Regions from separate parts of the Sphingomonas sp. CFBP 13706 genome, predicted to be linked through region 2. Evidence: riboswitches for the same ligand, from Rfam matches in the RefSeq annotation. Region 2 holds a riboswitch; the other holds the start of a gene.
The links. A riboswitch is a leader RNA that binds a small molecule or an ion and turns the genes downstream of it on or off. The one in region 2 is predicted to bind cobalamin.
Positions count from the first base shown of each region.

Region 1: it holds a riboswitch for cobalamin, as region 2 does, so the genes downstream of both, IFS44_RS05195 (HoxN/HupN/NixA family nickel/cobalt transporter) here and IFS44_RS02270 (TonB-dependent receptor plug domain-containing protein) in region 2, are expected to answer to the same signal.

Region 1 is NZ_JACYVM010000002.1:383,490-398,715, reverse strand. Features, by position in the region: gene cobN (cobaltochelatase subunit CobN) at 1-182, opposite strand, end outside; gene cobW (cobalamin biosynthesis protein CobW) at 188-1,237, opposite strand; cobalamin riboswitch at 1,375-1,591, opposite strand; gene IFS44_RS05195 (HoxN/HupN/NixA family nickel/cobalt transporter) at 1,752-2,789, opposite strand; cobalamin riboswitch at 2,969-3,181, opposite strand; gene IFS44_RS05190 (molybdopterin molybdotransferase MoeA) at 3,419-4,603, shown strand; gene lexA (transcriptional repressor LexA) at 4,672-5,397, shown strand; gene IFS44_RS05180 (ComEC/Rec2 family competence protein) at 5,902-8,109, opposite strand; gene gltX (glutamate--tRNA ligase) at 8,129-9,634, shown strand; gene IFS44_RS05170 (citrate synthase) at 9,660-10,943, shown strand; gene IFS44_RS05165 (hypothetical protein) at 10,945-11,145, shown strand; gene IFS44_RS05160 (sensor histidine kinase) at 11,101-12,519, opposite strand; gene IFS44_RS05155 (DUF2336 domain-containing protein) at 12,516-13,646, opposite strand; gene IFS44_RS05150 (hypothetical protein) at 13,681-14,862, opposite strand; gene IFS44_RS05145 (Hpt domain-containing protein) at 14,943-15,226, opposite strand, start outside.
Region 2 is NZ_JACYVM010000001.1:510,613-525,838, reverse strand. Features, by position in the region: gene IFS44_RS02325 (malate synthase G) at 1-2,036, opposite strand, end outside; gene IFS44_RS02320 (LysR family transcriptional regulator) at 2,129-3,016, shown strand; gene IFS44_RS02315 (MarR family winged helix-turn-helix transcriptional regulator) at 2,971-3,468, opposite strand; gene hppD (4-hydroxyphenylpyruvate dioxygenase) at 3,557-4,627, shown strand; gene IFS44_RS02305 (Rieske (2Fe-2S) protein) at 4,644-5,075, shown strand; gene IFS44_RS02300 (isovaleryl-CoA dehydrogenase) at 5,144-6,310, shown strand; gene IFS44_RS02295 (carboxyl transferase domain-containing protein) at 6,342-7,943, shown strand; gene IFS44_RS02290 (hypothetical protein) at 7,948-8,433, shown strand; gene IFS44_RS02285 (acetyl/propionyl/methylcrotonyl-CoA carboxylase subunit alpha) at 8,430-10,265, shown strand; gene IFS44_RS02280 (MaoC family dehydratase) at 10,265-10,717, shown strand; gene IFS44_RS02275 (HpcH/HpaI aldolase/citrate lyase family protein) at 10,714-11,538, shown strand; cobalamin riboswitch at 11,597-11,829, shown strand; gene IFS44_RS02270 (TonB-dependent receptor plug domain-containing protein) at 12,012-13,970, shown strand; gene cobO (cob(I)yrinic acid a,c-diamide adenosyltransferase) at 13,970-14,569, shown strand; gene IFS44_RS02260 (ABC transporter substrate-binding protein) at 14,566-15,226, opposite strand, start outside.

The sequences.
Region 1 (15,226 bases), on a different contig from region 2:
TTGGCGAGCCTGAGCGACGGCAGCGGGCTTCCACTCGCCGCCGCACGCCGCCACCCGGCCGCGAACGCGCCGAGATCCCCGTCCGAAAAGGACAGGACGACGAGGTCCGCCGGGCTCTGCGCGAGGTCCTGCGGGACCGCGCTCTCCTCCAGCCCGTGGCTTTCGCGGAAGACGACGTGCATCGCCGTCAGCCCTGAAGCGCGGCCCGGATCCTTGCAGGGTCGATCCGGTCATGCTCGGCGATCACCACCAGCCGCGTCTGCCGCGCCTCGTCGGCGCGCCACGGCCGGTCATATTGCGTCCGCACCCGCGCACCGACCGCCTGCACCAGCAGCCGCATCGGCTTGCCCGTCACCGCGGCATAGCCCTTCACGCGCAGGATGTCGGCGTCGCGCGCCAGCGTCTCGATCCGCGCGGCGAGCGCCGCCGGCTCCGCGATCTCGCCAAGCTCGACGATCATGCTGTCGAAATCGTCATGCTCGTGATCGTCCGCGCCATCATGATGCGACGGCCGCGCGGCGATGTCGTCCTCCGCCGCCGCGTTCAGCCCCAGCACGACACGCGGATCGATCACCCCGTCGGTCAGCGCGATCACCGGCAGCACGCGCGCGGATTCCGCCGCGATCACCGCGCGCGCCGCGGTGATCCCCGCCTCGCCTGCCAGATCCGCCTTGGTCAGCAGCACCAGATCGGCACAGGCGAGTTGGTCCTCGAACACCTCGGCCAGCGGCGTCTCGTGATCGACGCTCGGATCGACGCGACGCTGCGCCTCGATCGCGGCGAGGTCGGGCGCGAACCGCCCCGCGGCGACCGCTTCCGCATCGGCCAGCGCGATCACCCCGTCGACCGTGATCCGCGACCGGATCGCGGGCCAGTCGAACGCCTTGAGCAAAGGCTTGGGCAGGGCGAGCCCCGATGTCTCAATCAGGATATGGTCGGGCCGCGGGTCGAGCGCGAGCAACGTCTCGACGGTCGGGATGAAATCGTCCGCGACGGTGCAGCAGATGCAGCCATTGGCGAGCTCGACGACATTTTCGGCCGGGCAATCGGGGATCGCGCACCCCTTCAAGATGTCGCCGTCGATACCAAGCGTGCCGAATTCGTTGACGATCACCGCGAGCCGCCGGCCGCCGGCATTGCGGATCAGATGACTGATCAGCGTGGTCTTGCCCGCGCCGAGGAATCCGGTGACGATGGTAACGGGAATCTTGACCAGGGTCGGCTGGGGGTCGGTCATGCGATACTCTCCGGGCGTCGGAACGACAGCCACGGACGGACGCACGCCCGCAGCCACACGCGCGCACGACCTGACGGCCGCACGCGTTCGTCGCTCAGACGGAGTACCGTGCCGCGACCATCCCCTGGATCAAGGCAAGAGCGACCATGACGCTGGCAGGTCTCCTGGCTCGCGGGTCGAAGCTCGATGCACGCCTTCCCAGGTCCCGTGACCCAGTGGCTGCCCCCGCATCGGGGGCCTGTGCGTCTCGCTCACCGCTTACAGTTGCAGGGACAGCCGCGGCATTGGGAGGCAAAGCTCCCGCACCGCATTCCCATTCAAGCCCCGAAGGGCACCGGCGCGATCTGTTGAGGTTCGGTAGAACCAAACCTCGGGGTTGTGTTTAGAGGAGTTTGGGGACGGTGCCAATGCACCTCACCTCCGTCATCCGGACGAAAGTCAGGACCCAGAGCCACGCGTAATGCGCTGCCTGGCCCTGGGTCCCGGGTCGAGCCCGGGATGACGACGCTGCTTGTTATTCCCGCACCACCTCGATCTCGTCGAACCGCTTCCACCGGTAGATCGCGAAACTCAGTACCCAGCACGCCACGAACAGCGCGATGATCGCAAAGCCCAGCCCGTTGAAATTCTCGCCCAGCGCCGAAGCAACGTCCCACACGCCCCCGCTCAGGCCCAGCTTCGACGCCAGCAGCGCGAGCGTCTCGATCCCGCCGATCGCGATCGCGACGATCGCCGAGATCAGCGTGATCGTGATGTTGTAATACAGCTTGCGGATCGGCTTCACGAACGCCCATTCATACGCGCCAAGCATCACCACCCCGTCGGCACTGTCGACCAGCGCCATGCCGGTCGCGAACAGCACGGGCAGCACCAGCACCGTGCCGATCGACAGCCCGTCCGCGGCCTGGCTCGCCGACAGGCCGAGGATCGCGACTTCGGTGGCGGTGTCGAACCCCAGCCCGAACAGGAAGCCGAGCGGCGCCATGTGCCAGCTGCGCGTGACCAGCCGGAACATCGGCCGGAACAGCCGCGCGAGCAGCCCGCGATTGCCGAGCAGCAGGTCGAGATCCTCCTCGACATAGCGCCCCCCGCCGCGGACATGGGCGAAGGTCCGCCACACCGATCGCAGGATGATCAAGTTCATCGCCGCGATCGTGAACAGGAACAGCGCGGATATCAGCGTCGCGATCACCCCGCCCGCCTGCTTGAACGCCTCGAACTGCGCCAGCGCACTCGCGGTCAGCGCGATGGCGACCGCGGCGATCAGGACGATCCCCGAATGGCCGACCGCGAACCAGAAGCCGACCCCGATCGGCCGTTGCCCGTCCTGCATCAGCTTGCGCGTCACATTGTCGATCGCCGCGATATGATCGGCGTCGACCGCATGGCGCAGGCCCAGCCCCCAGGCGAGCATCGCGGTGCCCAGCATCAATGGCTGCGCCTGGAACAGCGCGAACGCCCATCCCCAGGCGGCGATATTGGCCGCCACCAGCATCGCGAACATCCAGCCGATCCGGTGTCGCGTCGAACGACCGGCGGTCCGCCCGGTCATGATCTTGGTCATTGGCACATCCCCGGCGTCCGACGAGGACGGGGGCCTGCCGCGAACGACCGGGACGCGCGCCGACCGGACGCCCTGAGCGGCCGGCATGCGTCGCCGATGCGGCCCCCGCCGCATGGTCGTCGCTCAGACGGCGTTCACCGTGCCTCGGCCACCCCCTGGACCGGGACAAGAGCGACCAGACGCCGGCAGGTCTCCTGGCTCGCGGGTCAAGGCTCGACGCACACCTTCCCAGGCCATCGGCCCAGTGGCTGCCCCCGTCGCAGGGGGCGCGTGCGTGTCGCTCGCCGCTTACAGTTGCAGGGACAGCTGCGGTCTTGGGGCGAACCCCGCACCGCATTCCCATTCAAGCCCCGAGGGGCACCGACGCGATCTGTGCGGATCCGGCTTGCGTCGGACCTGCGCCATAGGGCTAGCGCGTTTTGCCTGCGCTGACGACAGGATTTGCGTGCGACGCAACGCAGGGCATGTCGTCCCATCTCACCGCAACGTCTGCCGCACCTCGTACGTTGACCACGTGACCGACCGGCCTCCCGCCGGTCGCGGCGTTGCCCGCTTTCCGCCCCGCGGCATTCGTGCGAGCAGCGCAGACCTTCATCGCCCCGCTGAACGGAGCCCGCATGCGCCCTCTCGTCCCCGTCGCCGAAGCCCAGTCCCGCCTCTTCGCCATGGCATCGCGCGTGCCGGCCGAAACCGTGCCGCTGCGCTCCGCGATGGGTCGCTGGGCGGCGGAGGACATTCTCGCCCGCCGCACCCAGCCTGCGACCGACCTTTCGGCGATGGACGGCTATGCGATCCGCTACGCCGATCTGCCCGGCCCCTGGACCGTCATCGGCGAGAGCGCGGCCGGCCGCCCCTTCGCCGGCACGCTCGCCCCGGGCGAGGCGACGCGCATCTTCACCGGCGCGGCGATGCCGCCCGGCGCTGATACCGTCCTTGTTCAGGAAGAGGCCGCGCGCGACGGCGACCGGCTGATGCTCGACGGCGAAGGCCCCGCCTTTGAAGGCCGCAACACACGCCGCAAGGGGCTCGACTTCGCGACCGGCACGCGGCTGATCGCGGCCGGCGATCGGCTGACGCCCGCGCGCATCGCGGTCGCTGCGACCGGCGGACACGGCACGCTGTCGGTCGGCCGCCGGCTGCGCGTCGCGGTCGCCGCGACGGGGGACGAGCTCGTTCCGCCCGGCTCGACCAGCGACCCCGTCCTGCTACCGGAATCAAACGGCATCATGCTCGCCGCGATGCTCGCCGACCTGCCCGTCGACATTATCGATCTCGGAATCCTCCCCGACCGGCTCGACACGCTGCGTGACGCCTTTGCCGGGGTCGACGCCGATCTGCTGGTAACCACGGGGGGCGCGTCGGTCGGCGATCACGATCTCGTCCGCCCCGCAATCGAGGCGGCGGGCGGCAGCATCGACTTTTGGCGGATCGCGCTGCGCCCGGGCAAGCCGATGATGGCGGGCGCGCTTGGCCGGACGATGCTGCTCGGCCTACCTGGCAACCCGGTCTCCGCCTTCGTCACCGCCATCCTCTTCGTCCGCCCCGTGGTCGCGCACATGCTCGGCGCGCGCGATCCCCTGCCGCAGACGACGCACGCGCTGCTCGGCGAGGATCTTCCGCCCAACCAGTCGCGGACCGACTATATGCGCGCCGAACTGCGCGAGGGTCGCGCCTATGCCTCGACCATCCAGGACAGCTCGATGCTGCTGACGCTCGCCCGCTCGTCCTGCCTGATCGTCCGCGACGGCGACGCGCCTGCGGCAAGGGCGGGCGACTCGGCGGAAATCCTCGTCATCGCGTGACGTCACCGCTTGACGAAGCTGCAAGTGTTCCATAGAAGTTCCTCGTCTGTTCCGGACGGAGAACCGTTATGCTCACGCGCAAGCAGCACGAGCTTGTCTGCTTCATCAATGACCGCCTCGCCGAGACGGGCGTGTCGCCCTCGTTCGAGGAGATGAAGGACGCGCTCGACCTGAAATCGAAATCGGGCGTACACCGTCTGATCAGCGCGCTTGAGGAGCGCAACTTCATCCGGCGCCTGCCCAACCGGGCGCGCGCGCTCGAAGTGCTGCGGATGCCCGAGCGTCCCGAGTCTGCAACAGGGCAGACGGCGGCGAAGTCGGGGCCGAAGGTGGCGGCATCGGCCGACACCGTATCTGCGCCGAACACGGCCAGCGCCACGCCCGCGTCGCCCGATCGCATCGCGGCGAACGACGTCGTCGAGATCCCGCTGCACGGCCGGATCGCCGCCGGCGTCCCAATCGAAGCCTTTGAAGGCAGTTCGATGCTGGCCGTTCCGGCCGCACTGCTTGGCACCGGCGAGCATTATGCGCTGGAGGTTTCGGGGGACTCGATGGTCGAAGCCGGCATCCTTGATGGCGATTACGCGCTGATCCGCCGCACGGAAATCGCACGCGACGGCGAAATCGTCGTCGCGCTGATCGAGGACAGCGAAGCGACGCTTAAATATTTTCGCCGCGAAGGCGCGATGGTCCGGCTTGACCCCGCCAACCGTGCCTATGACCCCCAGCGTTATGCGCCCGCACAGGTCCGGGTTCAGGGCAAGCTGTCGGGTATCCTGCGCCGCTACGACTGACGAATGCCGGGGAGCGCTGGCGGTCATCACCGCCGCGCAACCGGCTGGCGTGGCGTTCAGTGGGCCGCGACCAATGACATCGCCACGAAAAGCGCGCCGCCGACAAGCGTCGAATATTGGCGGACTTAGTAGCAGCTTGCTTTGCATAAGACCGGCATAATCCAGCTCCAACGTTGGCCACCGTCCCGAATACCCGGACGAAGCCAACGGTGGAGGCAGGTCGCACGCGCATTAAACCAGCAAGCCCCCGTCCCACCTCCCCCGTCATCCTGACGAAAGTCAGGATCGAGAGCCCGGCACGCAATCCTCGTGACCTTGGGCTCTAATCGCAGCCTGGATGACGGTTGGCGCGAAATACGTCTCGTCGAAACTACGGACTGACAGAGATGTCGATCCGACGCGCTGACCAACGGCCAAGCATCATCGTCCGCGCTCCTGAACCGCGGCTTCCCGAACCGGTGGCCACACCTTCGCGAAATCCTGACCCGACACTCCGGTCGCGGCCTATCGCTCTGACCACCCCCGAGCCGGCACCCGAAACCGGACCGACGCCGCACCCCCGGCCATCCCGCGCTGATCGCCCCCCGCCCCGAACCGACGCGCTGGCCGCGCCAGCGTCGGCGGATCGCGCCACGGGTGCCGATCCCCCGGATTGAGTACCGTCACCATCCGCCCCGTGGTCAACGTCAACGCGATCCCCCCGGTCCGCGCGAGCACCGATCGATCGAGCTTCAGCCATCGCGGCGTACAATCGCGCGGCAGCCCGCGCTCGCTGATGACGATGTCCGCGCGCCGGCAGGCGGCAACCATCTCCGCGATCGGCACCCGGTAAACGCTCCGCGTTGCCAGCACACGCCACGCCCGCCCCCGCGCGACGACATCGGTCAGGCACAGGTCGCGGCTGCACCGCGCGTCGGGCTGATCCGCGAGCAGCAGCGGCTCACCATCGACCCCGCCATTCTCCGCCAGTGTATCGCGGACATAATCCCCCGCCCGATCGCGAAGCAGCGCGAGCCCGGCGGCGGTCCGGACCGCGACATGGCGACCATCGCCCGTGACCAGTATATCGGGTGACGGCGTCGTCAGCGCCCAGATCGCGCCAATCGCCAAGGGCAGGATCCCGATCCGTCGCCACTGTGTCCGCCACAACGCGATCCACACACCGCCGCCGACCATCAAGGCAAACGCCCCATCGGGAACCGCCGGCAGCGCGCGGACCGCGCCCGGTGCATGCGCCACGCCTCGCGCGAGCCACAGCAGCGCGTCGAGCGCATGCTGGACCAGCCACCAGGCGGGCGCGCCAATCCCGATCGTGTCGAGCAGCAGCGCCAGCGCCTCGAACGGCATCACGACAAACGTGGTCAGCGGGATCGCGACGATATTGGCGACCGCGCCGTACAGCCCGGCCTTGTGGAAATGATAAACCGCGATCGGCATCAGCGCCGCCTCGACAACGAGCCCGGTCAGCAGCAGCGACGCGGCGCCGCGCAACAGGCGTCTGCTGCGGCCCTCGTCATGCGGCGTGAACGTGGCACGGACGACGGGATGCTCGTGCAGCGCGATGATCGCGGTGATCGCGGCGAACGACAATTGGAAGCTCGGCCCGGCGAGCGATTCGGGCAGCGCGAGCATCACCGCGATCGCTCCCGTCGCGACGAGCCGCAACGTCATCGCCTCGCGCCCCATCGCCAGCGCGACCAGCACCAGCAACGCCGCGACGCAGGAGCGGATCGTCGGCACCTGGCTGCCCGTCAGCACGGTGTAGCCGATCGCCGCTGCGGCACCGGCAAGCGCGGCGATCAGTGGCAGTCGCGTGTGCAGCGCGAGCCATGGGCTGAGCGCCAGCAGCCGCATCACGATCAGCATCGTCGCGGCGACCGCCGCGGTGATGTGGAGGCCGCTTACCGAAAGGAGATGCGCCAGCCCGGCGCGGCGCATCGCCTCCGCATCCGCGTCGCTGATCGCGCCGACGTCGCCGGTCGCCAGCGCCGCCGCGATCCCGCCCGCGCTCCCGTCAAGCTGCGCGACGATATGCCGCGACAGCGCCACCCGGACTCCAGCGCCGCCGCGGCCCGGCTCTGCTACCACCACAGGCGAAAAGCCCCGCCCCGTCGCGCCGATCGCGCCGAACCAAGCGACGCGCGCAAAGTCATAGGCGCCGGGCACCGCCGGCAAGGGCGGCGGCATGAGTCGCGCGCGAAGCTTTATGGTCGCGCCGATCGCGAGCGTCGCCGGCGCATCCGCCTCTGCCAGGTTGATGCGGACGCGGCCGGGCAACGCAACCGGCGCGCCATCGGCGTCCTGCCCCGGCCCGACCGGCCGCACCGTCAACCGCACCAGCCGACGCGCGACGAGCGGTTCGATCGTCTCGACCCGCGCGGACAGCTGCACGAATGTCGGCCCCGCGAGCACCGGTGCCGCCACCCGGTCCGATCGTACCCAGATCAGCCCGATGCCGAGCGCCGCCGCAATCGCGCCGATCGCGAGCATCCGCGCCGCGCGCCCGCCGCGCCCCGCCGCAAGTCCGGCCAACCCGCCAGCGACCAGCACCAGGATCGCGGTGCCCCATGCCGCGGGATCGGGCAGCACGAACCACAGTGCGATGCCGCCGCCAAGCCCGACCGGCAACCAGGTTATGAGCTGATCGCGCTCCGCCTCCAGCCAGCGTTCGATCGCCCGGCCCGGCTCCGCCATCCAGGGCGGCACGCCCATTTGTCGCCGCCGGGGACGCATGCTAGAGGCGGCGACGGCTGATCCGGCCATCGTTTCTACAGTCTGGGAGCACCCGCGGTTGGGCGCAATATCTGATACGGATGCCGTCGTTTCGGCCGCACCCGTGGTTACTCGTTTCGCTCCGTCGCCGACGGGGTTCCTGCATCTTGGCGGCGCACGCACGGCGTTGTTCAACTGGCTGTTCGCCAAGGCGAACGGCGGCAAATTCCTGCTGCGTATCGAGGATACCGACCGCGTGCGGTCGACCCAGCCGGCGATCGACGCGATCATCGACGGCATGCGCTGGCTGGGGATCGACTGGGACGGCGACGTCGTCATGCAGTTCGCCGGCGCCGATCGCCACGCCCGCGTCGCGCACCAGATGGTCGAGGCCGGCCACGCCTATCGCTGCTACATGACCAATGACGAGATCGCGGCGATGCGCGCGGAGGCGCAGGCGGCCAAGAAGCCGCTCCGCATCCGCAGCCCGTGGCGCGACCGTCCGGCAAGCGAGGCCCCCGATCTTCCCCATGTCGTCCGCCTGCGCGCGCCGCAGGAAGGTGCGGTCACGATCGAGGATCGCGTCCAGGGATCGGTGACGGTCCGCAACGAGGAAATCGACGATCTCGTCCTCCTCCGTTCGGACGGCACGCCGACATACATGCTCGCGGTCGTCGTCGACGATCACGACATGGGCGTTACCCACGTCATCCGCGGTGACGATCATCTCAACAACGCGTTCCGGCAGCTGCCGATCTACCGCGCGATGGACGCGATCGAGGGCGGCTGGCCCGATCCGATCTATGCGCACATCCCGCTGATCCACGGCCCCGATGGTGCCAAGCTGTCCAAGCGTCACGGCGCCGTCGGCATCGAGGCGTATCGCGACGAGATGGGCATCCTGCCCGAGGCGTTCGACAATTACCTGCTGCGGCTCGGCTGGGGGCACGGTGACGACGAGATCATCAGCCGCGAACAGGCGGTCGAGTGGTTCGACCTGTCGGGCGTCGGCAAGTCGCCCTCGCGCTTCGACCTGAAGAAGCTCGAGAATCTGAACGGCCACTATATTCGCGAGGCCGATGACGCGCGTCTGGCCCAGCTCGCCGCCGATCGGCTCGGCCATGCCCTGCCCGATGGCGGACTCGACCTTCTGACTCGCGCCATGCCGGTCCTGAAGCCACGTGCAGCGAACCTGAACGAACTCGCCGAAGGTTCGAATTTCCTGTTCAGCCAGCGACCTTTGGCGATGGATGACGCCGCAGCGAGCCTTTTGCAGGGTGAAGCGAGTGCGATTCTGACGAACGCGCATGCTGAACTTGACGCGCTCGACAAGTGGGATACGGAAGCGCTCGAAGGCGCGGTACGGCGCGTGGCCGAAGCGCGAAGCCTAAAGCTCGGGCAGGTTGCACAACCCCTTCGCGCCGCGCTGACCGGTCGCAAGACGTCGCCGGGAATATTCGATGTGCTCGACCTGCTCGGGCGTGACGAGAGCCTCGGTCGGATCGCCGACCGGATGGCAGACTGATAAGATTTCGAGGAAGGATACAAGCATGAGCGAGACCGCAAACCTCAAGGTCGACGGCAAGGAATTCGATTATCCGGTCATGTCCGGTACGGTCGGCCCCGATGTCATCGATATCCGCAAGCTGTACGCGCAGACCGACAATTTCACCTATGATCCGGGCTTCACCTCGACCGCCTCGTGCCAGTCGAAGCTGACCTATATCGACGGCGATGCGGGCACGCTGCTCCACCGCGGCTACACGATCGGCGAGCTCGCCGAACAGTCGAACTTCATGGAAGTCGCCTATCTGCTGCTGAACGGCGAACTGCCCAGCGAAGAAGAGCTGTCGACCTTCTCGAACACGATCACGCGCCACACGATGGTGCATGAGCAGCTCGCGCAGTTCTTCCGCGGGTTCCGTCGCGACGCGCATCCGATGGCGATCCTGTGCGGCGTCGTCGGCGCGCTGTCGGCCTTCTATCACGATTCGACCGACATCCACGATCCGGCACAGCGCGTCATCGCGTCGCATCGCCTGATCGCCAAGATGCCGACGATCGCCGCGATGGCGTACAAGTACAGCGTCGGCCAGCCGTTCGTCTATCCGGACAACACGCTGAGCTACACCGGCAACTTCCTGAAGATGACGTTCGCCGTGCCAGCGGAGAAGTACGTCGTGAACCCGATCGTCGAAAAGGCGATGGACCGCATCTTCATCCTCCACGCCGATCACGAGCAGAATGCGTCGACCTCGACCGTCCGTCTCGCCGGCTCGTCGGGCGCCAACCCGTTCGCGTGCATCGCGGCCGGCATCGCCTGCCTGTGGGGCCCCGCGCATGGCGGCGCCAACGAAGCCGCGCTCAACATGCTGCATGAGATCGGCACGGTTGACCGGATCCCCGAGTTCATCGCCCGCGCGAAGGACAAGAACGATCCGTTCCGCCTGATGGGCTTCGGCCACCGCGTCTACAAGAACTACGATCCGCGCGCGGCCGTCATGCAGACGACCGTTAAGGAAGTGCTCGGCGAGCTGGGCGTCACCGACCCCGTGTTCGACGTGGCGATCGAGCTCGAGCGTCTGGCGCTGAACGATCCCTACTTCATCGAGAAGAAGCTGTTCCCGAACGTCGACTTCTATTCGGGCGTCATTCTCTCGGCGATCGGCTTCCCGACCTCGATGTTCACCGTGCTCTTCGCACTCGCCCGCACCGTCGGCTGGGTCGCGCAGTGGAACGAGATGATCACCGATCCCGACCAGAAGATCGGCCGTCCGCGCCAGCTCTACAGCGGCCCGACGCAGCGCGACTATACGCCGATGGCGTCGCGCTGAGATGAAGCTCCGGCCGATCCTCATGGTCATCGGTGTGCTGTGCGCGCTGATGGGGTTCCTGTGGATCGGCCAGGGGCTTGGCTATGTCCATTGGCCGCGATCGAGCTTCATGCTCGATCAGCGGCCTTGGGCGGACCGCGGCGCCGCGCTCGCGGTATTAGGCCTGGTACTGATCCTGGCCGCGCGTCGCCTGCGTCGGTAACGACAACACGAACCGAGCCCCCTCGCCGATCGCGCTGTCGATCGTCAGGTCGCCGCCCATCGCCCGAGCCAGCCGCCGCGCGATATAGAGGCCGAGGCCGTTGCCGCCCGGCTCGGACGCGTCGACCCGCTCGAATTTCTCGAAAATCCGTGCATGATCCGCGGGCGCCACGCCCTTGCCGGTATCCGCGACGACGACGGTCACCTGGTCGCTCCCCGCATGCGCCGTCACCATCACCGCGCCACCCGACTGCGAATAGCGCACTGCGTTGCCGATCAGATTGACCAGGATCTGCAACACGCGCCGGAAATCGCCGTGCGCGACGACGCGGGCTTCCGCAGCGGGACGGGTGATCGTCACGTTCGCATTCCCCGCCCGCACCGCCAGCAGCCCGGCAGCACGCCGCGCAATATCGGCCATATCGATCGTCTCGAGAAGCAGCGCGAAGTCGGGTCGCTCGACCGCCTGAAGATCGACCAGATCGTCGACCAGCGCCAACAGATGGCGGCCGGCATTGGCGATGTCCGCGGCATAATCGGCATAATCGGGCTGCACCAAACCATCGGTCTGCGCATGGATACTGTCGGCGTTCGCAACGATGCGCGCTAGCGGTGTCCGCAGCGCACGATCTAGCCCGGCGGTGAAGGTCGGCGACAGCTGGTCTGCCCCCGCCGGCCGGGGCTTGGCGGCCGGCGATGGCACGTCCGCGGGATCGTCGATCAGTTGCCCGCTGCCGATGAACCCGGCAAAGGCGCGTTCCGCGTCACGGCGAACCACCGCGCTCAGCATGATCGCGCGGCCCGACCCCCGCAGTCGCGCGGGCTGTGCGTCGAGCGGCTGGCGGCGCGCGACCGCGTCGAGGATCGGCAGCGCGCCGTCATCGCCGCTGTCGAGCATGACGAGGCTGGTCAGCGGCTTGCCGAGCAGCGCCAGCGGGTCGACGCCCATGCGGGGCCCTGCGTCGGGCGATACGAATGTCAGGCGAAGTGCTGCGTCGGTTTCCCAGCGCCAGTCGGCACCACTCGACAGAAAATCGACGCCTGCACCGGGGTTCGGTGCCGCTGGACGCCACGGCTGGAGTTCGCGCCAGCCACTCACCGCAAGGCCGACTGTATCGCCCTCGGGCTGCGCACGGACCCACAGATCGAGATCGACGTCGTCATCGGCGATCACCACGCTGCGCGAAACCGCGATTCCCAGCCGGCGCGCCAGGCGTGCGATCATCGCGAGCTGCGGCACCGCGATCGGCGCGCCGATCACCCCCCCCGCGCGGCTGTTGAGCGCAAGAAGGATCGGATCCGCCGACAGCAACACGCCGTCCCCTGCCACTTCCGCCAGTGCGACCGCAGTATCGCCTGTCGTATATCCCGTCATCGTCGGTCTGCCCCGGCCAGCGCCCGCAACGCCGCGCGAAACTCGCGGTGCATTGCCAGCGGTGCGATCGCCGCGCGCGCATCGTCGACCGCGACGCTCGCGATGCTGTCGAGCGCGTCGGCGAAACTTTCGATATCACGGCGTGGATCGGCATCGGCCAGCGCCAGCCCGATCCGCGCGATCGTCTCCCGGTCGAGATCCGCCGCCCGCAGTGCCAGCCACAGTTGCTCTCCGTCGGGATCGAGTACGATCACCCGGACCTGTTCGGCATCGATCCCGATCGCATGCGCCAGCACCGCGACGAACAGGGTCAGACGCCGGTCGCCGAGCGCCTCGACCAGCAGCGCCGGCAATTCGTCGCGACGGGCATCGATCGCCGCGGCGAGGCGGATCGCGACCGCTTCGGGGCGCTCCGCGTCATCATGCGCGGCAAGGCTGCGCAGCGCCGCTTCGGTGATTGCCTGATCACTCTGGCCGCGGCCCTGCATCGCGACCATCTCGCCAGCGTCCTTCAAGGCATCGTCAAGCCCGTCGCGCACCGCTGCGGCAACCCACCAGACGAGGCGGCGATGCAGGTCGGCGGGCACGTCGCTTCCGGCGATCATTCCCGATTCATTGGCAGCACGACGCCGACTTTCCGCCGCGAGCAGCGCGCCGGCCGCGGTGGCGACGGTCGTATCCGACACCCCCGTCAGGCGGATCAACAGGCTCGGCTCCTCGGGACCGGCAATCGCGGCGGGAAGGGCGTCTGCGATCAGGTCGTGCCGGACGCGAGCGATCAGGTCCTTCATCAGGTCGCGATCGCGCAACACCCCCGACCGCGTCAGCCGCAGCAAGGCGCCGCCCTGCGTCAGGATCGCCTCCGCCCGCGTCGTCTCCCCCAGCCCGGCGAGAACGCGGGCGGCATGACGGCGGATATCCGCCTCGATCGCCCCGATGATCCCGCGCAGGACATGCGCCAGCATCAACCGCGTACGCTCCTCCAGCCGCGCATCGGCGGTCAGGAAAAAGTCGGTGATTGTGGTTTCCAGCCGGTCGTCGGCCCGCTGACGCGCACGCGCGGCGCGCGCGATCGCACTCGCGCGTGACAGCGCGGGATCAGGCAAGGGTTCAGAGCCAACCGACATGCGCCGTGCCTACCCCCTTATTGTTAAGGCGGTACTAAGGCTGAAGACGAAGATGCTCGATTGCCGCAGCCAGCGTGACCGTCGCGTACAGCCCGGCGATCGCAAGGCCCAACAGCGGAAATCCGAGGATCGCGACGATCGTGACGATCAGCAGATAGGCCGGCGCACTGCCCCACCACATGCGGCGCGCGCGCTCGACGATCGCGCGTTCGCCAAGCGCTGCGATCGCAAGCAGCGCGGCCGCCATGACAAGCGCGCTGTTGTCGGCCGAATAGCCCGCCCACAGAAAGGCAAACAGCAGAACGGCGAGCGCGCTGACGACGCCGATTCCGCGCGTCTGCATCGTCGCGACCGACTCATCGTCGCGCAGCCCGCTCAGCACCGAGCCGATCGCCAGACCGACACAGGCCGTGCTGGCAAGCACCAGTCCGGTCGCCAGCCAGCCGAACAGCATCGCGCCGAGCCCGGCGGCGGCAATACCCAGTGACGTCGCGCCGACGGTCGTGCCGGCAACGCTCTTATCGACCAGGAACGGCAGGCCGAGCCTGGCGATCGGCGCGAGCACGAAACGGTCGAACCAGCCGCTGCGCCCCGACACGATCGTCGCCAGCACGGCACGACCGCGTTCTTCCAGCGTCCGCGCCTCGCGCTCAATGCCGTGCCCGCTGCGAATTGCATCGGTCGGCAACAGGATCTGCACCGCGCGCGCCTGCACCGCGATCCGCAGCAGCGTCGATTGCAGGTCGTAATCATTGGGCAGGCCAGCGACTTCGGCGATCCGCGCGGGCTCCAGCCGGGCGACCCCGGCCCATGCCATCTGGCCGCCGACACGCTCGAACCCCGGTCCGGCATCGTCCTCCGGCACGACGAGCAGCGCATCGCCACCCTCGTTCGCCATCGCCGCAACGATGCTCTCGGTCGTCACCAGCCCGTCGCCGAGCATCAAGACGCGCGCCAGCGGATGGAGCTTTTCCATCGCCTCGGCCGCAGTCCGGACGGTATCGACCGCGACACCGCGGCGGTTGATGCGATTGATCGCGCCCAGCAACTCGGGCGTCAGCCGCGCGACGACAACGATGACCTGACGCACGCCGGCTGCAATCAGCAACCGCGCCTGATACTCGATCAGCGTGACGCCGCTGAACGGCAGAGTGGCAGCCAGGCGATCGGGACGATCGTCGGCATCGTGAATAGCAAAGAGAAGCCCGGCAAGCATCTGCGGCTGTTAGGCGTCGAAACGACGGATGCAAAGCCCGCGCGTCGGCAGCGCGTGCAGATCGACGCCCTGCATGCGCATCAAAGCTGCTCGACCGCGTCGCGCAGCCGGCGCAGCATGTCGTCGTCGCCGGGCAGGGTGTCGGCCGCCGCGCGCGCCAGCGTCATCAGCGGCATTGCGCCAAAGCTCGCCGCCAGCCCCTTCAGCCGCCATGCCGCGGCGCGCCAAGCGTCGGCGTCGGATGCGTCCACCATAGCGTCCAGCGCGTCGGCCGCGCTGTGGGTGAAGGCGAGGTGCAGGTCGGCGATCAGCAGCGGATCGTCCCCGACCGCGGCTGCCAGGGCGGCGTCGATTGCTCCGGGAT
Region 2 (15,226 bases):
AAGACGAGCGCGCGCGCGGCGCGATAGGCAAGGCTGGTTGCTTCGTGCCCTGCCATCGGCCGATAGTGCTGATCGGAAGCATTCTGCGCATCGACCTTGGCCGCCATCTTCACAAAGGCGGCATCGACCTCGGCGGGCGTTGCGATGCCGTGGAGCATCCAGTTCGCCATATGTTGCGAGCTGATCCGCAGGGTCGCGCGATCTTCCATCAGGCCGATGTCATGAATGTCCGGCACTTTCGAGCAGCCGACGCCCTGGTCGATCCAGCGCACGACATAGCCGAGAATGCCCTGTGCATTGTTCTCGAGCTCGTCGCGGATCTCGTCGGGGGACCAGTTATGGCCGTGTGCCAGCGGGATCGTCAGCAGCTTCTCGAGCGGCGTGACCGGCTCGCTCTGTCGTGCTGCCTGCCGCGCGAAGACGTCGACGCGGTGGTAATGCGTCGCGTGGAGCGTCGCCGCGGTGGGTGAGGGGACCCAGGCAGTGTTGGCGCCGGTCATCGGGTGTGCGATCTTCTGGTTGAGCATGTCCGCCATGCGATCGGGAGCTGCCCACATGCCCTTGCCGATCTGCGCGCGACCGCTGAGGCCACAGGCGAGGCCGATCTGGACATTGCGATCCTCATAGGCGGCGATCCAGGCGCTCGCCTTCATCTCGCTCTTTCGGATCATGGGTCCGGCGCGCATCGCGGTGTGCATCTCGTCGCCCGTACGATCGAGGAAGCCCGTGTTGATGAACACGATGCGGTCCTTCACCGCGGCGATGCAGGCGGCCAGATTGGCCGAAGTGCGGCGCTCCTCGTCCATCACGCCGACCTTGATCGTGTGGCGGTCGAGGCCGAGCAGATCCTCGATCGCGTCGAACAGCCGATTGGTGAAGCCCGCTTCGTCGGGGCCGTGCATCTTCGGCTTGACGATGTAGATCGAACCCTGGCGGCTGTTCCTGAAGCGGCCGGTGCCGTTCAGATCGTGCAGCGCGATCAGCACGGTCACGATCCCGTCAAGTATGCCCTCGGGCGCCTCCGTCCCATCGGGCAGATGGATCGCGGGTGTGGTCATCAGATGGCCGACATTGCGGACGAACAACAGGCTTCGTCCCGGCAGGACGATCTCGGACCCGTCCTGCGCGGTGTAGCGCCGGTCGTCCTCCAGCGACCGGGTCAGCGTCCGGCCCCCCTTGTCGAACTGCGCCTCCAGATCGCCCTTCATCAGCCCCAGCCAATTGGCATAGGCTGCGACCTTGTCGTCGGCATCGACTGCTGCGACCGAATCCTCAAGGTCGACGATCGTCGTGAGCGCGGATTCGAGCCGGACATCGGCCAGTCCGGCGGCGTCGGACGCGCCGATCGGATGGTCGCGATCGATGACAAGTTCGATATGCAGGCCATTGTGGCGCAACAGAATCGTGCTGCCGGCATGGCCGCGGAGCTGATCCGGTTGTGCCAGCACGGGCGGGCTGCCGTCCCAGTCGGTCCACGAACCCGTCGCAAGCGGCACGCTGGAATCAAGGAACGCCTTGGCCCAGGCGATCACCTGTGCACCGCGGTCCGGATCATAGCCCCGACCGGACGGCGTTCCGGGGATCACGTCGGTGCCGTAGAGTGCGTCGTACAGGCTGCCCCAGCGCGCGTTTGCGGCGTTGAGGACGAACCGGGCGTTGAGGACCGGCACGACCAGCTGCGGGCCTGCCAGCCGTGCCACCTCGTCATCGACGCGGGTCGAGGTCGCCACAAACGGCGCAGGCTCCTCAACGAGATAACCGATCTCACGGAGGAAGCGCGCCTGGGCATCCGGATCGACGGGGCGGCCGCCAAGCGCGCTGTACCAGGCGTCGATCTTCGCTTGCAGCGCGTCGCGGTGGGCAAGCAGAGCGCGATTTTCAGGTGCGAAGCGGGCGTAGATGTCGGCCATTCCGGACCAGAAGGCGGACGGGTCGACTCCCGTGCCGGGCAGCGCCTGGTCATCGAGGAACCGTGCCAGCGGTGCGGCGACACGGAGCCCCGCCTTGTCTATCATGCCGTCAGACGTCGCGCTCATCGCTCTCTCCCTATCTGACGATCATTCTATACGACCGCCAGGCTGTTCGGTAGACGATCAAGTGTTGAAGCTGTCGATCACCGGGGGAATGAATGGATCCGGATGCCGCCTTGTTCGTCGACGTCGTCGCGGCCGGAAGCCTGAGCGGGGCTGCCCGCTTGCGCGGCATCTCCCCGGCGATGGTATCGAAACGGATCGTCCGGCTCGAGACGCGGCTCGGAGTGCGGCTGCTCAATCGTACGACGCGGCGGCTCGAGCCGACGGCGCGAGGGGAGCGGTATCACGCGGACATGGTCGCGATCCTTACCGCGATTCGGGAGGCCGAGGGGCGGGTCGGCGACCGGGCCGCCGGGCCGAGCGGTCCGCTCCGCGTCAGCGCGCCGACGTCTTTCGGGCGCTTGCATATCGCACCTAGGCTCAAGCCTTTTCTCGATGCGCATCCCGACATCGCGCTGGAACTGAACCTGTCCGACGGCTTTTCGGACCTGCTCGGCGAGGGTATCGACCTCGCGATCCGGATCGCGCCGACGGTCGAGCCGGGTTTTGACGCGCACCGGCTGGGCGACAGCCGCCGGGTCCTGTGCGCCGCACCCGCCTATCTCGAAATGGCGGGAATTCCCGGCAGCGCGGCGGCGCTGGGTGACCATCGGCTGCTCGCGGCGCGCGGGCAGATGCCGTGGCGGCTGACGGGGTCTGACGGCGATTTCACGATCGATGCCGCGAGCCACGTGCGCACGAATTCGAGCGAGGTCGTGAGAGAACTCGCGCTGTCGGGCGTGGGGATCGCGCTGCGGTCGCTGTGGGACGTCAGCAGTGATCTGGCGGCGGGGCGGCTCGTTCGCGTCCTGCCGGCGATCGAGGGGAGCGCGGATGTGGGGATCTTCGCGCTGCACCCGCGCGGTGCAGTGCCGTCGTCGGTCGTTGCACTGCTCGACTATTTGCGGACGCTGTGGACACCGTCACCGCCCTGGGCCGGCTGATCGAGCGCGCTGGTCACCGCGTCGATCCGGCGGAGCATCGCCGTGAATGCAGCGACTTCGGCCGGGTCGAACTGCGCAAAGATCCGCGCCTCCAGATCGCGCGCCTTGGGTGCGACCGCAGCGTAAAGCGTGCGACCGGCATCGCTGAGCATCAACAGGTGCGAGCGACGGTCGCTGGCATTGGCGCGCCGTTCGAGAAGGCCTCGCTCGACCAGCGCGATCGCCGCGCGGCTTACCGTAACCTTATCCATGCGCGTACGATGACCGATTTCCGCCTGCGTAATGCCGCCGGTTTCGGCGATGACGGCGACCAGCCGCCATTCGGGGATCGAGAGGCCGAACAGCGATTCATAGCTGCGCGCGATCGTGTCGCTGACGAGGTTCGACGTGAACGACAGCCGGAACGGGATGAAGTCGTCGAGCAGCAGTGGGCGGTCGGATGAAGCGGTCATGGCCCGGGATAGTATCAGTTGACACGATCTGCGTAAACGCGCAGTTGGTATCCAACGATACTATAAAGCTGTGAGAGGCTGTCGCATCATGGAGCATATGGACGTCAACCCGATGGGGTTGGATGGTTTCGAGTTCTGCGAGTTCACATCGCCCGATCCGGCGGCGATGGGCAAACAGTTCGAGCAATTGGGTTTCGTGCCCGCGTCCCGGCATCCGACCAAGGCAGTGACCCGCTACAAACAGGGTCGCATTAACCTTTTGCTCAACGCTGAACCGACGGGGCAGGCCGCGACGTTCCGCGCCGACCATGGTCCTTCGGCGAACGGCATGGCGTTCCGTGTTGCGGACGCCAAGGCGGCTTTCGACGCTGCGCTGGCACGGGGCGCGAAGGCGGCCGATGCGTCGCTCGGTGCGCTGGGCGACGAGAGCTACGCGCTGGAGGGGATCGGCGGATCGCTGCTCTATCTTGTTGACCGTCATGGCGGCGCTGGCAGCCTGTACGATGCCTGGGATCAAATCCCGGGCGCGGCGGAGGCCGAGGCGGAGAATTCGGTCGGTCTCGATCTGCTCGACCATCTCACGCACAACGTAAAACGCGGCCAGATGCGGACCTGGTCGACCTTTTACGGCCAGATTTTCGGGTTCGAAGAGCAAAAATATTTCGACATCAAGGGCAAGGCGACGGGCCTGTTCAGCCAGGCGATGATCGCGCCCGATCGCGCGATCCGGATCCCGCTGAACGAGAGCCAGGACGACCACAGCCAGATCGAGGAGTTCATCCGCGATTATAATGGCGAAGGCATCCAGCATCTCGCGCTGACCACCGACGATATCTACACGACCGTCGAGAAACTGCGCGCGCGCGGCGTGCGGCTGCAGGACACGATCGAGACCTATTACGAACTGGTCGACAAGCGCGTGCCGAACCATGGCGAGGATCTCGAGCGGCTGCGGCGCAACCGGATCCTGCTCGACGGCAATGTCGGTGAGGAGGGGCTGCTCCTCCAGATCTTCACCGAACCGCTGTTCGGGCCGATCTTTTTCGAGGTCATCCAGCGCAAGGGTAATGAGGGGTTCGGCAACGGCAACTTCCAGGCGCTGTACGAATCGATCGAACTCGACCAGATCCGGCGTGGGGTGATCACGGTCGACGCGTGACGACGTCATGACGGACATGCAGGGCGAGCCTAGCGACGGCAATGTCGTGAGCGATACTCCGTCGTCGGTGCGGCTGTTCGCCACGCCGGCCGGGATTGCGCTCGGGTCGATCGAGGCGATCGCACCCGGCCAGTCGAGAGGCTATGTCGTGCAGATGCGCGCGGGGCGGTTCCACGGTTTTGCGGTTCGGCGCGGTGACGGGGTCGTCGGCTATGTCGACCGCTGCCCGCACGCCGGACTGCCACTGGCGCGCACCCTCGACGACTATCTGAGCCCGAATGGCGACCTGATCGTCTGTGGGTGGCATTCCGCACTGTTCAGGATCGACGATGGCCGCTGCGTCGGCGGTCCCTGCATGGGGCAAGCGCTTGCGGTCTGGCCGATCACGGTCGTAGACGGCGTGATCACGACGCTTGGTGCGACAGCTGCGGTCTCTGACCCCCGCTGAGCATCGGGCGAGAACGGTGAAGAGAGCAGCCCGGCAAGCCACGGGAATAATACGGTAAGGAGAGTTTCGTGACGCCAGATTTCGACTTCGCGCTGGGCGAAGCCGCGGACATGATCCGCGACACGACGCAGCGTTTTGCGAAGGAGAAGATCACTCCGCTGGCTGCGAAGATCGATGCGGAGGATTGGTTTCCCCGCGAGCTCTGGCCGGCAATGGGCGAGCTGGGGCTTCACGGCATCACCGTCGAGGAAGAGTATGGCGGGCTCGGGCTCGGCTATCTCGAGCATGTCGTTGCGGTCGAGGAAGTATCGCGCGCATCGGCGTCGATCGGCTTGAGCTATGGCGCGCATTCCAACTTGTGCGTCAATCAGATCCGCCGCTGGGGCAATGCCGAGCAAAAGGCGAAATATCTGCCCAAGCTGGTGTCGGGCGAGCATGTCGGAAGCCTCGCGATGTCCGAAGCCGGGGCGGGATCCGACGTCGTGTCGATGAAGTTGAAGGCGGTGAAGACCGAGAGTGGCTATGTGCTGAACGGCACCAAGTTCTGGATCACCAACGCGGCCTATGCCGATACGCTCGTCGTCTATGCGAAGACGGGGGAGGGATCGAAGGGGATCACCGCCTTCCTGATCGAGAAGGACATGCCGGGATTCGCGATCGGGCAGAAGATCGACAAGATGGGCATGCGGGGATCCCCGACCGCCGAGCTTGTCTTCACCGATTGCCACGTGCCGTTCGACGCAGTGATGGGCCCGGAGAATGGCGGCGTCGGCGTGCTGATGTCGGGCCTCGACTATGAGCGCGCGGTGCTCGCGGGCATTCAGCTCGGCATCATGCAGGCCTGTCTCGACGTGGTCATCCCCTATGTCCGCGAACGCAGGCAGTTCGGGACCGCGATCGGGCAGTTCCAGCTGATCCAGGCGAAGGTCGCGGACATGTATGTCGCGTTGAGTTCTGCACGTGCCTATGTCTATGCCGTCGCGCGGTCCTGCGATGCGGGCAAGACGACGCGGTTCGACGCGGCGGGCGCGATCCTGCTGGCGAGCGAGAGCGCGGTGAAGGTCTCGCTGGAATCGATCCAGGCTCTGGGTGGCGCGGGCTATACCAAGGACTGGCCGGTCGAGCGCTACATGCGCGACGCCAAGCTGCTCGATATCGGCGCGGGGACGAACGAGATTCGCCGGATGCTGATCGGACGCGAACTGATCGGTGCCGCGCCCAAGGTGATGCAATGAGCGTGCTGATCAGGTCGCGGCGGGGTGAACGGTGAGCGGTCCCGTCCTCGATACGAAGGTGTCGGTCGACGCGGAGACGTTCCAGGCGAATGCGGCGCACAACCGCGCGCTCGCCCAGCGCCTGCGCGACGACGTTGCGCGCGTCGCGCTCGGCGGAGACGCCCGGTCGCGCGACCGGCACGTTGCGCGTGGCAAGCTGCTGCCGCGCGACCGGGTCGAGCGCTTGCTCGATCCGGGTTCGCCGTTCCTCGAGATCGGCCAGCTCGTCGCCAATGGGCTGTATGACGATGCGGTGCCCGGCGCGGGGGTGATTGCGGGGATCGGCCGCGTTGCCGGTCGGCAGTGCATGATCCTGTGCAACGATGCTACGGTGAAGGGGGGGACCTATTTTCCGCTGACCGTCAAGAAACACCTGCGAGCGCAGGAAATCGCACAGGAAAATCGGCTGCCCTGCATCTATCTCGTCGATAGTGGTGGGGCGAACCTTCCCCATCAGGCAGAGGTATTTCCCGATCGCGAGCATTTCGGCCGGATCTTCTACAACCAGGCGCAGATGTCGGCGTTGGGGATACCGCAGATCGCGTGTGTGATGGGGAGCTGCACTGCGGGCGGCGCCTATGTCCCGGCCATGTCCGACGAGACGATCATCGTCCGCGGGCAGGGCACGATCTTCCTCGCTGGGCCGCCGCTGGTCAAGGCGGCGACGGGCGAGGTGATTTCCGCGGAGGACCTCGGCGGCGCGGACACGCATGGACGGCGGTCGGGCGTCGTCGATCATGTCGCGGAATCGGACGACCACGCGCTGACGATCGTTCGCGACATCGTCTCGACCTTGCCGCCACAGGTCCCTGTCACGGTGAACCGGCAACCGGCGCGCCCGCCGAAATACGACGCTGAGGGGCTTTACGGTGTCGTGCCGTCCGATGTGCGCGCGCCCTATGACGTGCACGAAGTAATCGCACGGCTGGTCGATGGCAGCGAATTCCATGCGTTTAAGGCGCTCTATGGTACCTCGCTGGTGTGCGGGTTCGCGCATATCCACGGGCTCCCCGTTGCGATCCTCGCCAACAACGGCGTCCTGTTCAGCGAAAGCGCACAGAAGGGCGCGCATTTCATCGAGCTCGCCTGCCAGCGCAAGGTACCGCTCCTGTTCCTCCAGAACATCTCGGGCTTCATGGTTGGCGGGAAGTACGAGGCGGAAGGCATTGCCAAACATGGTGCAAAGCTCGTGACGGCAGTCGCCACCGCGACCGTGCCGAAGATCACAGTGCTGATCGGCGGCAGTTTCGGCGCCGGCAATTACGGCATGTGCGGACGCGCCTATTCGCCACGCTTCCTGTTCAGCTGGCCGAACAGCCGGATCAGCGTGATGGGCGGCGAACAGGCGGCCTCGGTCCTCGCCACCGTTCACCGCGACGCAGACGACTGGACGGCGGAGGAAGCCGAAGCGTTCAAGGTGCCGGTTCGTCAGAAATATGAGGACGAGGGGAATCCCTGGTACGCGACCGCGCGCCTGTGGGACGACGGGATCATTGATCCCGCGCAGACCCGTGACGTGCTCGGCCTCGCGCTCGCCGCGACGCTCAACGCTCCCATCGCCGAACGCCCCGCGTTCGGTGTGTTCAGGATGTAAGCCGATGATCCTGCTATCGTTGCTGCTGGCCGCGGGTCAGGTCACTCCGGTCCAGCCGATCGTCAAGGGCACCGGCTTGCCGCCAGCCGTGGTGACGGAGGAGGCCGGCGTCATGGTGCCGATCGACGCGATTTTGGCCGCGCTGGCCACCCGCGATGGCCAGGCACTGCTCGCACAGGTGCGCCCCGAGGGGGGGGCTACGGCCGTGGAAGAAAAGGCCGACGGCACGCGCATCATCCGCCGGACCGCCTGGTCCGACTTCGCCGCCGGTCTGAAGCCCGGGCCGGAGCGATATGCGGAACGCCTGACGGATCCCGCCGTGGATATCGATGGCGATATCGCGATGGTATGGTCGCCCTATGTCTTCATTATCGACGGCCGGGTCGCGCATTGCGGGACCGACCATTTCGACATGGTGCGCGAAGCGGGCCGGTGGAAGATCCTCAACATCACTTGGTCTAAGCGGACCACCGGATGCCCCGCGCAATGATCGAATCACTGCTCATCGCCAATCGTGGCGAGATCGCCTGCCGCATCATTCGCACGGCTCGGGCGTTGGGAATCCGCACGATCGCGGTCTATTCCGATGCCGATGCGGGCGCGCTGCATGTCCGGCACGCGGACGAGGCGGTGCATATCGGTGCGAGCCCGGCGCGCGAGAGCTATTTGGTCGGAGAGCAGATCATCGCCGCCGCGCTCGCCACCGGCGCTGAGGCTATTCATCCGGGGTACGGGTTCCTGTCCGAGAATGCGGACTTCGCGCAGGCCGTGCTCGACGCAGGGATCCTGTGGGTAGGCCCCGATCCCGACAGCATCCGCGCGATGGGGCTGAAGGATGCCGCAAAGCAGCGGATGATGGCGGCCGGCGTTCCGGTGACACCGGGCTATCTGGGGAAGGACCAGTCGCCCGATCGGCTCCAGCGCGAGGCGGATGCCATCGGCTACCCCGTCCTGATCAAGGCCGTTGCGGGCGGCGGCGGCAAGGGTATGCGCCGCGTCGATGCGTCCGCCGACTTTGCCGACGCGCTCGCTTCGTGCCAGCGCGAAGCTTCCGCTTCGTTCGGCAATACCGACGTGCTGATCGAGAAATATATCCTGTCACCGCGGCATATCGAGGTGCAGGTGTTCGGCGATCGGCAAGGCAACGTCGTCCATCTGTTCGAACGTGACTGTTCGTTGCAGCGCCGGCATCAGAAGGTGATCGAGGAGGCCCCGGCGCCCGGCATGGATGATACGACGCGCGCGGCGATCTGCGCGGCGGCGGTGCGCGCGGCACAGGCCGTGAACTATGTCGGCGCGGGTACGATCGAGTTCATCGCCGATGCGAGCGAAGGCCTGCGCGCCGATCGGATCTGGTTCATGGAAATGAACACCCGGTTGCAGGTCGAGCATCCCGTCACCGAGGAAATCACCGGACAGGACCTTGTCGAGTGGCAGCTGCGGATTGCCAGCGGCGAGGCGTTGCCGCTGCAGCAGCATGATCTTGCGATCCGCGGCTGGGCGATCGAGGCCCGGCTCTATGCGGAGGATCCCGCCAAGGGTTTCCTGCCGTCGATCGGGCGGCTCGAGGCGTTCGATCTGGGTGATGCGACGCGGGTCGATACGGGTGTCGAACAGGGGGCGGACATCTCGCCTTATTATGACCCGATGATCGCCAAGGTGATTGCCTGGGGCGACACGCGTGAAGCCGCGCGCGAGACGTTGGCGGAGGCGCTGGACAAGGCGGTCGTCTGGCCAGTCCGGTCAAATGCGGGGTTTCTCGTCCAGGCGCTCGACCATCCGGAATTTGTCGCGGGAACGCTCGATACCGGGCTGATAGCCCGCGAAGGTGCGGCGCTGATGCCCCCGGCGCAGCCCAGCGAGGAAGCGCTGATCGAGGCCGCGCACACGCTCGTACGCGTCGAACCGATGGCGGGCTTTCGCCTCAACGCGGCACCTTTGAAGACGGCGCGGTTCCTGCTCGACGACGACATCGTGACGATCGATCTCGACGGTCGCGGCGTCCATGAACCAGTCGATGCCGCCCTCGTTTCCGATGCCGGGCAGACCTGGCAGTTGCGGCCCTGGCGTGCGTCTGGCGCGGCGATGGGGGCGGCAGCGGATGGCGCGATCTTATCACCGATGCCGGGACGGATCATCGCGGTCGACGTAGCTATCGGGGACCATGTCGCAAAGGGGCAGAAGCTCGTGACGCTGGAGGCGATGAAGATGGAGCATTCGCTCATCGCGCCGTTCGACGGGACGGTTGCCGAACTGACCGCGATCGAAGGCGGGCAGGTGAGCGATGGCATGGTGCTCGCGCGTATCGAGAAGGATGACTGATGGCCGGCCGCTATTTCGACCGATGGGCAGTCGGCGACCGGATCGTCCATGAGATCCGCCGCACCGTCACGGAGACGGACAACCTCCTGTTTTCGACGATGACGCACAATCCGCAGCCGCTGCACCTCGATGCGGAGGCGGCGAAGGCGAGCGAATTCGGCCAGATCCTCGTCAACGGCACCTTCACCTTCGCGCTGATGGTCGGCCTGTCGGTTGGCGACACGACGCTCGGGACGCTCGTCGCCAATCTCGGTTACGACAAGCTCGTGCATCCGAAACCCGTCTTCATCGGCGACACGATGCGCGCCGAGACCGAGGTCGCCGAGCTCAAGCCCAGCCGGTCGCGCCCGAACGCCGGGATCGTCACATTCATGCACCAGCTGATCAACCAGCGTGACGAGATCGTCTGTCAGTGCCTTCGCTCGGCACTGCTGCTGCGGACGCCGGCATGAGGTTGCGCTCGCTGCTGTTCGTGCCCGCAGACCGGCCCGAGCGTTTTGCGAAGGCCGCAGCGAGCGGGGCCGATGCCATCATCCTCGATCTGGAGGATTCGGTCTCGCTCTCCCGCAAGGCTGTTGCCCGCGAGGCGGTCCGGGCCGCGTTGCAGGACCACACCGACGTCGTGCGGATGGTCCGGATCAATCCCGTCGACTCGGGGTGGCTGGACGACGATATCGCTGCGGCGAGGGGCGCCGATGCGATCATGCTGCCCAAGGCGACCGGACCCGCGACCGTCCTCGCGCTGGTCGAGGCTTATGGCGATGACTGTCCGCCGATCCTGCCGATCGCGACCGAAGTGCCCGCCGCGATCTTCACATTGGGCGAATATGCGCGGGTCAACGACCGGTTATGCGGCCTGACCTGGGGCGCCGAGGACCTGCCCGCGGCGATCGGCGCGGCGACCAGTCGGGAGGACGACGGGTCCTATACCGATCCCTATAAGCTCGTACGATCACTGCTGCTGTTCGGCGCGCATGCGACGGACGTCGCGGCGATCGAAACGGTCTATCCAGCAATCGCGGACATTGACGGGCTGGCAGCCTATGCCGCGCGCGGCAGCCGCGACGGCTTTACCGGCATGATGGCGATTCATCCGTCGCAGGTCGCCACGATCAACGCCGCGTTCACGCCGGATGCGGCGAGCGTTGCACGTGCGCACGCCGTCGTCGCAGCGTTTGCGGCGGCTCCCGAGGCCGGCGCGCTGCAGCTCGATGGGCGGATGATCGATGCGCCGCACTTGCGTCAGGCGCGGGCGATCCTCGCGCGACTCTAGGCCCATTGGCGACGGGTATTTTCTGCGCTACCGTCGCCTTGCGAAACCGGTGAAGGCCGGCGTCGCAGATCGCGTCGGTGCCCCTCGGGGCTTCAAAGGGAATGCGGTGCGGGAGGCGAGCCTCCTCATGCCGCGGCTCTCCCTGCAACTGTAAGCGGTGAGCGCGGTGCGCATGTTCCTTCGTCACGAGGGGACGACCACTAGGCCTGAGCGAAAGCGCAGGGCTCGGGAAGGTCGCGTACCGGGCGTCGACCCGCGAGCCAGGAGACCTGCCGGCGCTCGGTCGCTCTTGCCATGGTCCAGGGGATGGCCGCGGCACGGTACTCCGTCTGAGCGACGAACCATGCGGCGGGGGCCGCATCGGTGCGCGTGGCGGGTGCGGTTCGGCGTACACCCCAAGCGTTGCGCCGGCCGTCCGGATCATCGGACGGCAGGCCCCGGCTGGTCGCTCGTGACGCCGGGGGTATCGTTTCATGACCAGAATTTTCGTTTCGCTTGCGGCGCTCGCGACCGCCACGGCCTTTGCATCGCCGGCTGCGGCCGAGCCCGATCCGGTTACTGCGCCGACGGGCGAGGCGGCAGCGGGTGGCGCCGAGCTGGTGATTACCGCATCAAGGTCGGGGGACGCTGTTCCCGCCGATCAGCTCGGGGCGTCGGTGACGGTGCTCGACGCAGCGACGCTCGACCAGCGGCAGACGCGGATCGTGTCCGACGTGCTGCGCGACGTCCCCGGACTGGCGGTCAGCCGGACCGGCGCGGTCGGGGGGACGACGCAGGTCCGGATCCGCGGGTCGGAGGGCAATCACGTGCTGGTGCTGATCGACGGGATCGAAGTGTCCGATCCCTATCAGGGCGAATATGATTTCGGCACACTGATTGCCGACGAGGCGGCACGGGTCGAGGTGCTGCGCGGCCAACAATCGGCGCTGTACGGGTCCGACGCGATCGGCGGCGTCATCCAGTATCTCACGCCGAGCGGCGCGGAGGCCCCGGGCGTATCACTGCGGGCCGAAGGGGGATCGTTCGGCACGTTTTCTGGAGGCGCCCGGGTCGCGGGCGTGGCGGGCAATCTCGATTACGCGCTGTCGAGCTCGACCTACCTCACCGACGGCACGCCGACCGCACGGGGCGGATCGCGCGACATCGGCGCGAAGAGCGTCGGCGCGACGGGCAAGCTCAGCTGGTCGCCGACCGACATGCTGAAGGTCACGGGCGTCGGGCGCTATAGCTATACCGATGCCGACAGCAACGACACGGCATTGAGCGGCCCGCAGTTCGGCACGATCGTCGATACGCCCGGCGCGCGCAGCACGGTGGAAGCCTATTACGGGCTTCTCCGCGCCGAGTTGGCGCTGGCGGATGGCCGCTGGACGAATGCGCTCAGCGGCCAGTTTGCCGATACGACACGCCGGGCGCTGGTCGACGATGCCTTGAGCTTTGGCAACAAGGCACGACGGTACAAGGGATCGTTCGAAAGCGCCTTCCGGTTCGGCACCGATCGCATCCGGCATCGGCTGACCGCCGCAGTCGATGTCGAGCGTGAGGAATTCCAGACGCTTAGTCCGGTCCCTTCAGAGTTCGTCTTCACCGGACGGCGGCACACTGACAATGTTGGGATCGTGGGACAGTATGACGTCGTGATCGACGATGCGCTCGCGATCGGCGGATCGGTGCGGCGCGACGAGAATAACCGGTTCGATGACACCACCACCTATCGCGCGCAGGCGAGCTACCGGTTCGCGACCGGAACGCGGGTGCGCGGCGCCTACGGTACCGGCGTGAAGAACCCCGGCTATTTCGATCTCTTCGGCTATTCCGACGGTCGCTACATCGGCAATCCGAACCTCACGCCCGAAAAGTCAAAGGGGTGGGAAGCCGGGGTCGAACAGGCTTTCGGGGGGGATCGTGCGACGATCGGCGCGACCTATTTCGACAGTCGGCTGAAGAACGAGATCTTCACTACCTATCCTGCCCCCGACTTCGTCGCGACGCCCGGCAACCGCGATACGCGGTCGACGCAGCATGGCGTCGAAGTGTTCGCCACAGCCCGACCGATCGCACAACTGCGCTTCGACCTCGCCTATACCTATCTGAAGGCGCGCGAGGACGGGGGCGTGGAGATCCGGCGCCCCAACCATATCGGCAGCGTCAACATGACCGCATTCAGCCGCGACGAGCGCGCCTCGGCGACCCTCACCGTCCGGTATAATGGCCGGCAGCAGGACGATGCCTATACCGATCCGAGCTATGTCCCTGTCCGCGTTTCGCTCCAGGAATATGTCCTCGTCAACCTGAACGCGGCGTACAAGCTGACGCCCCGGCTATCGGTCTTCGGTCGGGTCGAAAACCTGTTCGACGAGCGGTACGAGGAGGTGTTCAGCTATGTTGGCCAGGGGCGCGGCGCCTATGCCGGCGTGAAGGCAGCATTCTGATGCGGAGCGAGGCGGAGCACACGGCGCGGATGGCCAAGAAGAAGGTCGTCCAGGACAAGATCGTCGCGGCCAAGACGATCGAGAAGGGCCTGCTGATGGTCCACACCGGACCGGGCAAGGGCAAGACCACCGCGGCGCTTGGCATGGCGGTGCGGATGATGGGGCATGGGCGAAAGGTCGGGATCGTACAGTTCGTCAAGGGTGCGATGACGACCGGCGAGAAGGTCATCTTTGACGCCTTTCCCGATCTGGTCGAATTCAAGCCGATGGGCGAGGGCTTTACCTGGGATACGCAAGATCGGGCCCGCGATATCGCGGTGGCGCGCGAAGGGTGGGACGAGGTCCGCCGAATGATCCTCGACCCGAGCTATGCGATGGTCATCGCCGACGAGATCAACATCGTCCTGCGCTATGACTATCTGCCACTCGACGAGGTGCTTGCGGGGTTCGCGGCGCGACCGGCGATGACGCATGTCGTGGCGACGGGACGCAACGCGCCCGAGGCGTTGATTGCCGCGGCGGATCTCGTCACCGAGATGGGGCAGGTCAAGCATCCGTTCCGGGGCGGGGTCAAGGCCCAGGCCGGCGTTGAGTTCTAACGGTCGCGGCGAGGAACGGTCGGACGCGGCGTGCGCAACTGCGCTGCGAGGCTTCGCGCGGCCAGCACATAGGCGGGACCTCCGCAGACGGTCCACGCCTCGGGGATGCGCAGACGGGGAATCCCGTCGAGAATCGGATGATGCAGCATTTCGGTGCCCTGATCGGTCACGTGGTCGGTGGCGCTTTCGACTATGAGATAGTCCGGGCGTGCGAGCGCCATCTGTTCAAGCGACAGTTGCGATAGTGCCGGTTTGCCGAGCCGGGTCGCGAGATTGGCAAGCCCGAGACGCTGCATCAGTTCGTCGACGAGCGTGCCGGTACCGGTCAGGAAACCCCGACGCTGATAATAGGCTGCCGTACGACCAACTCCCGGCGCGCGCGGCAATTGTGCAAGCGCGGTGTCCATCCGGCGGATCAGCGTTTCGCCGCGATCGCGGTGGCCGATGGCCGCGGCAACCTGACGGACTTGCAACACGATCGCGGCATAGCTGTCCGCGGGGGGCAGATCGAGCGTATCGACGTGCCGTCCGGCCAGCACGGCCGTGACCGTCTGGCGTCGGAACGGCGAGGCGATGACCAGATCGGGACGCAGCATCAGCACGTCTTCTGCGCTGCCGCGGCTGACGGGCATGGTACGCGCGGCGTTGGCGGCAGCG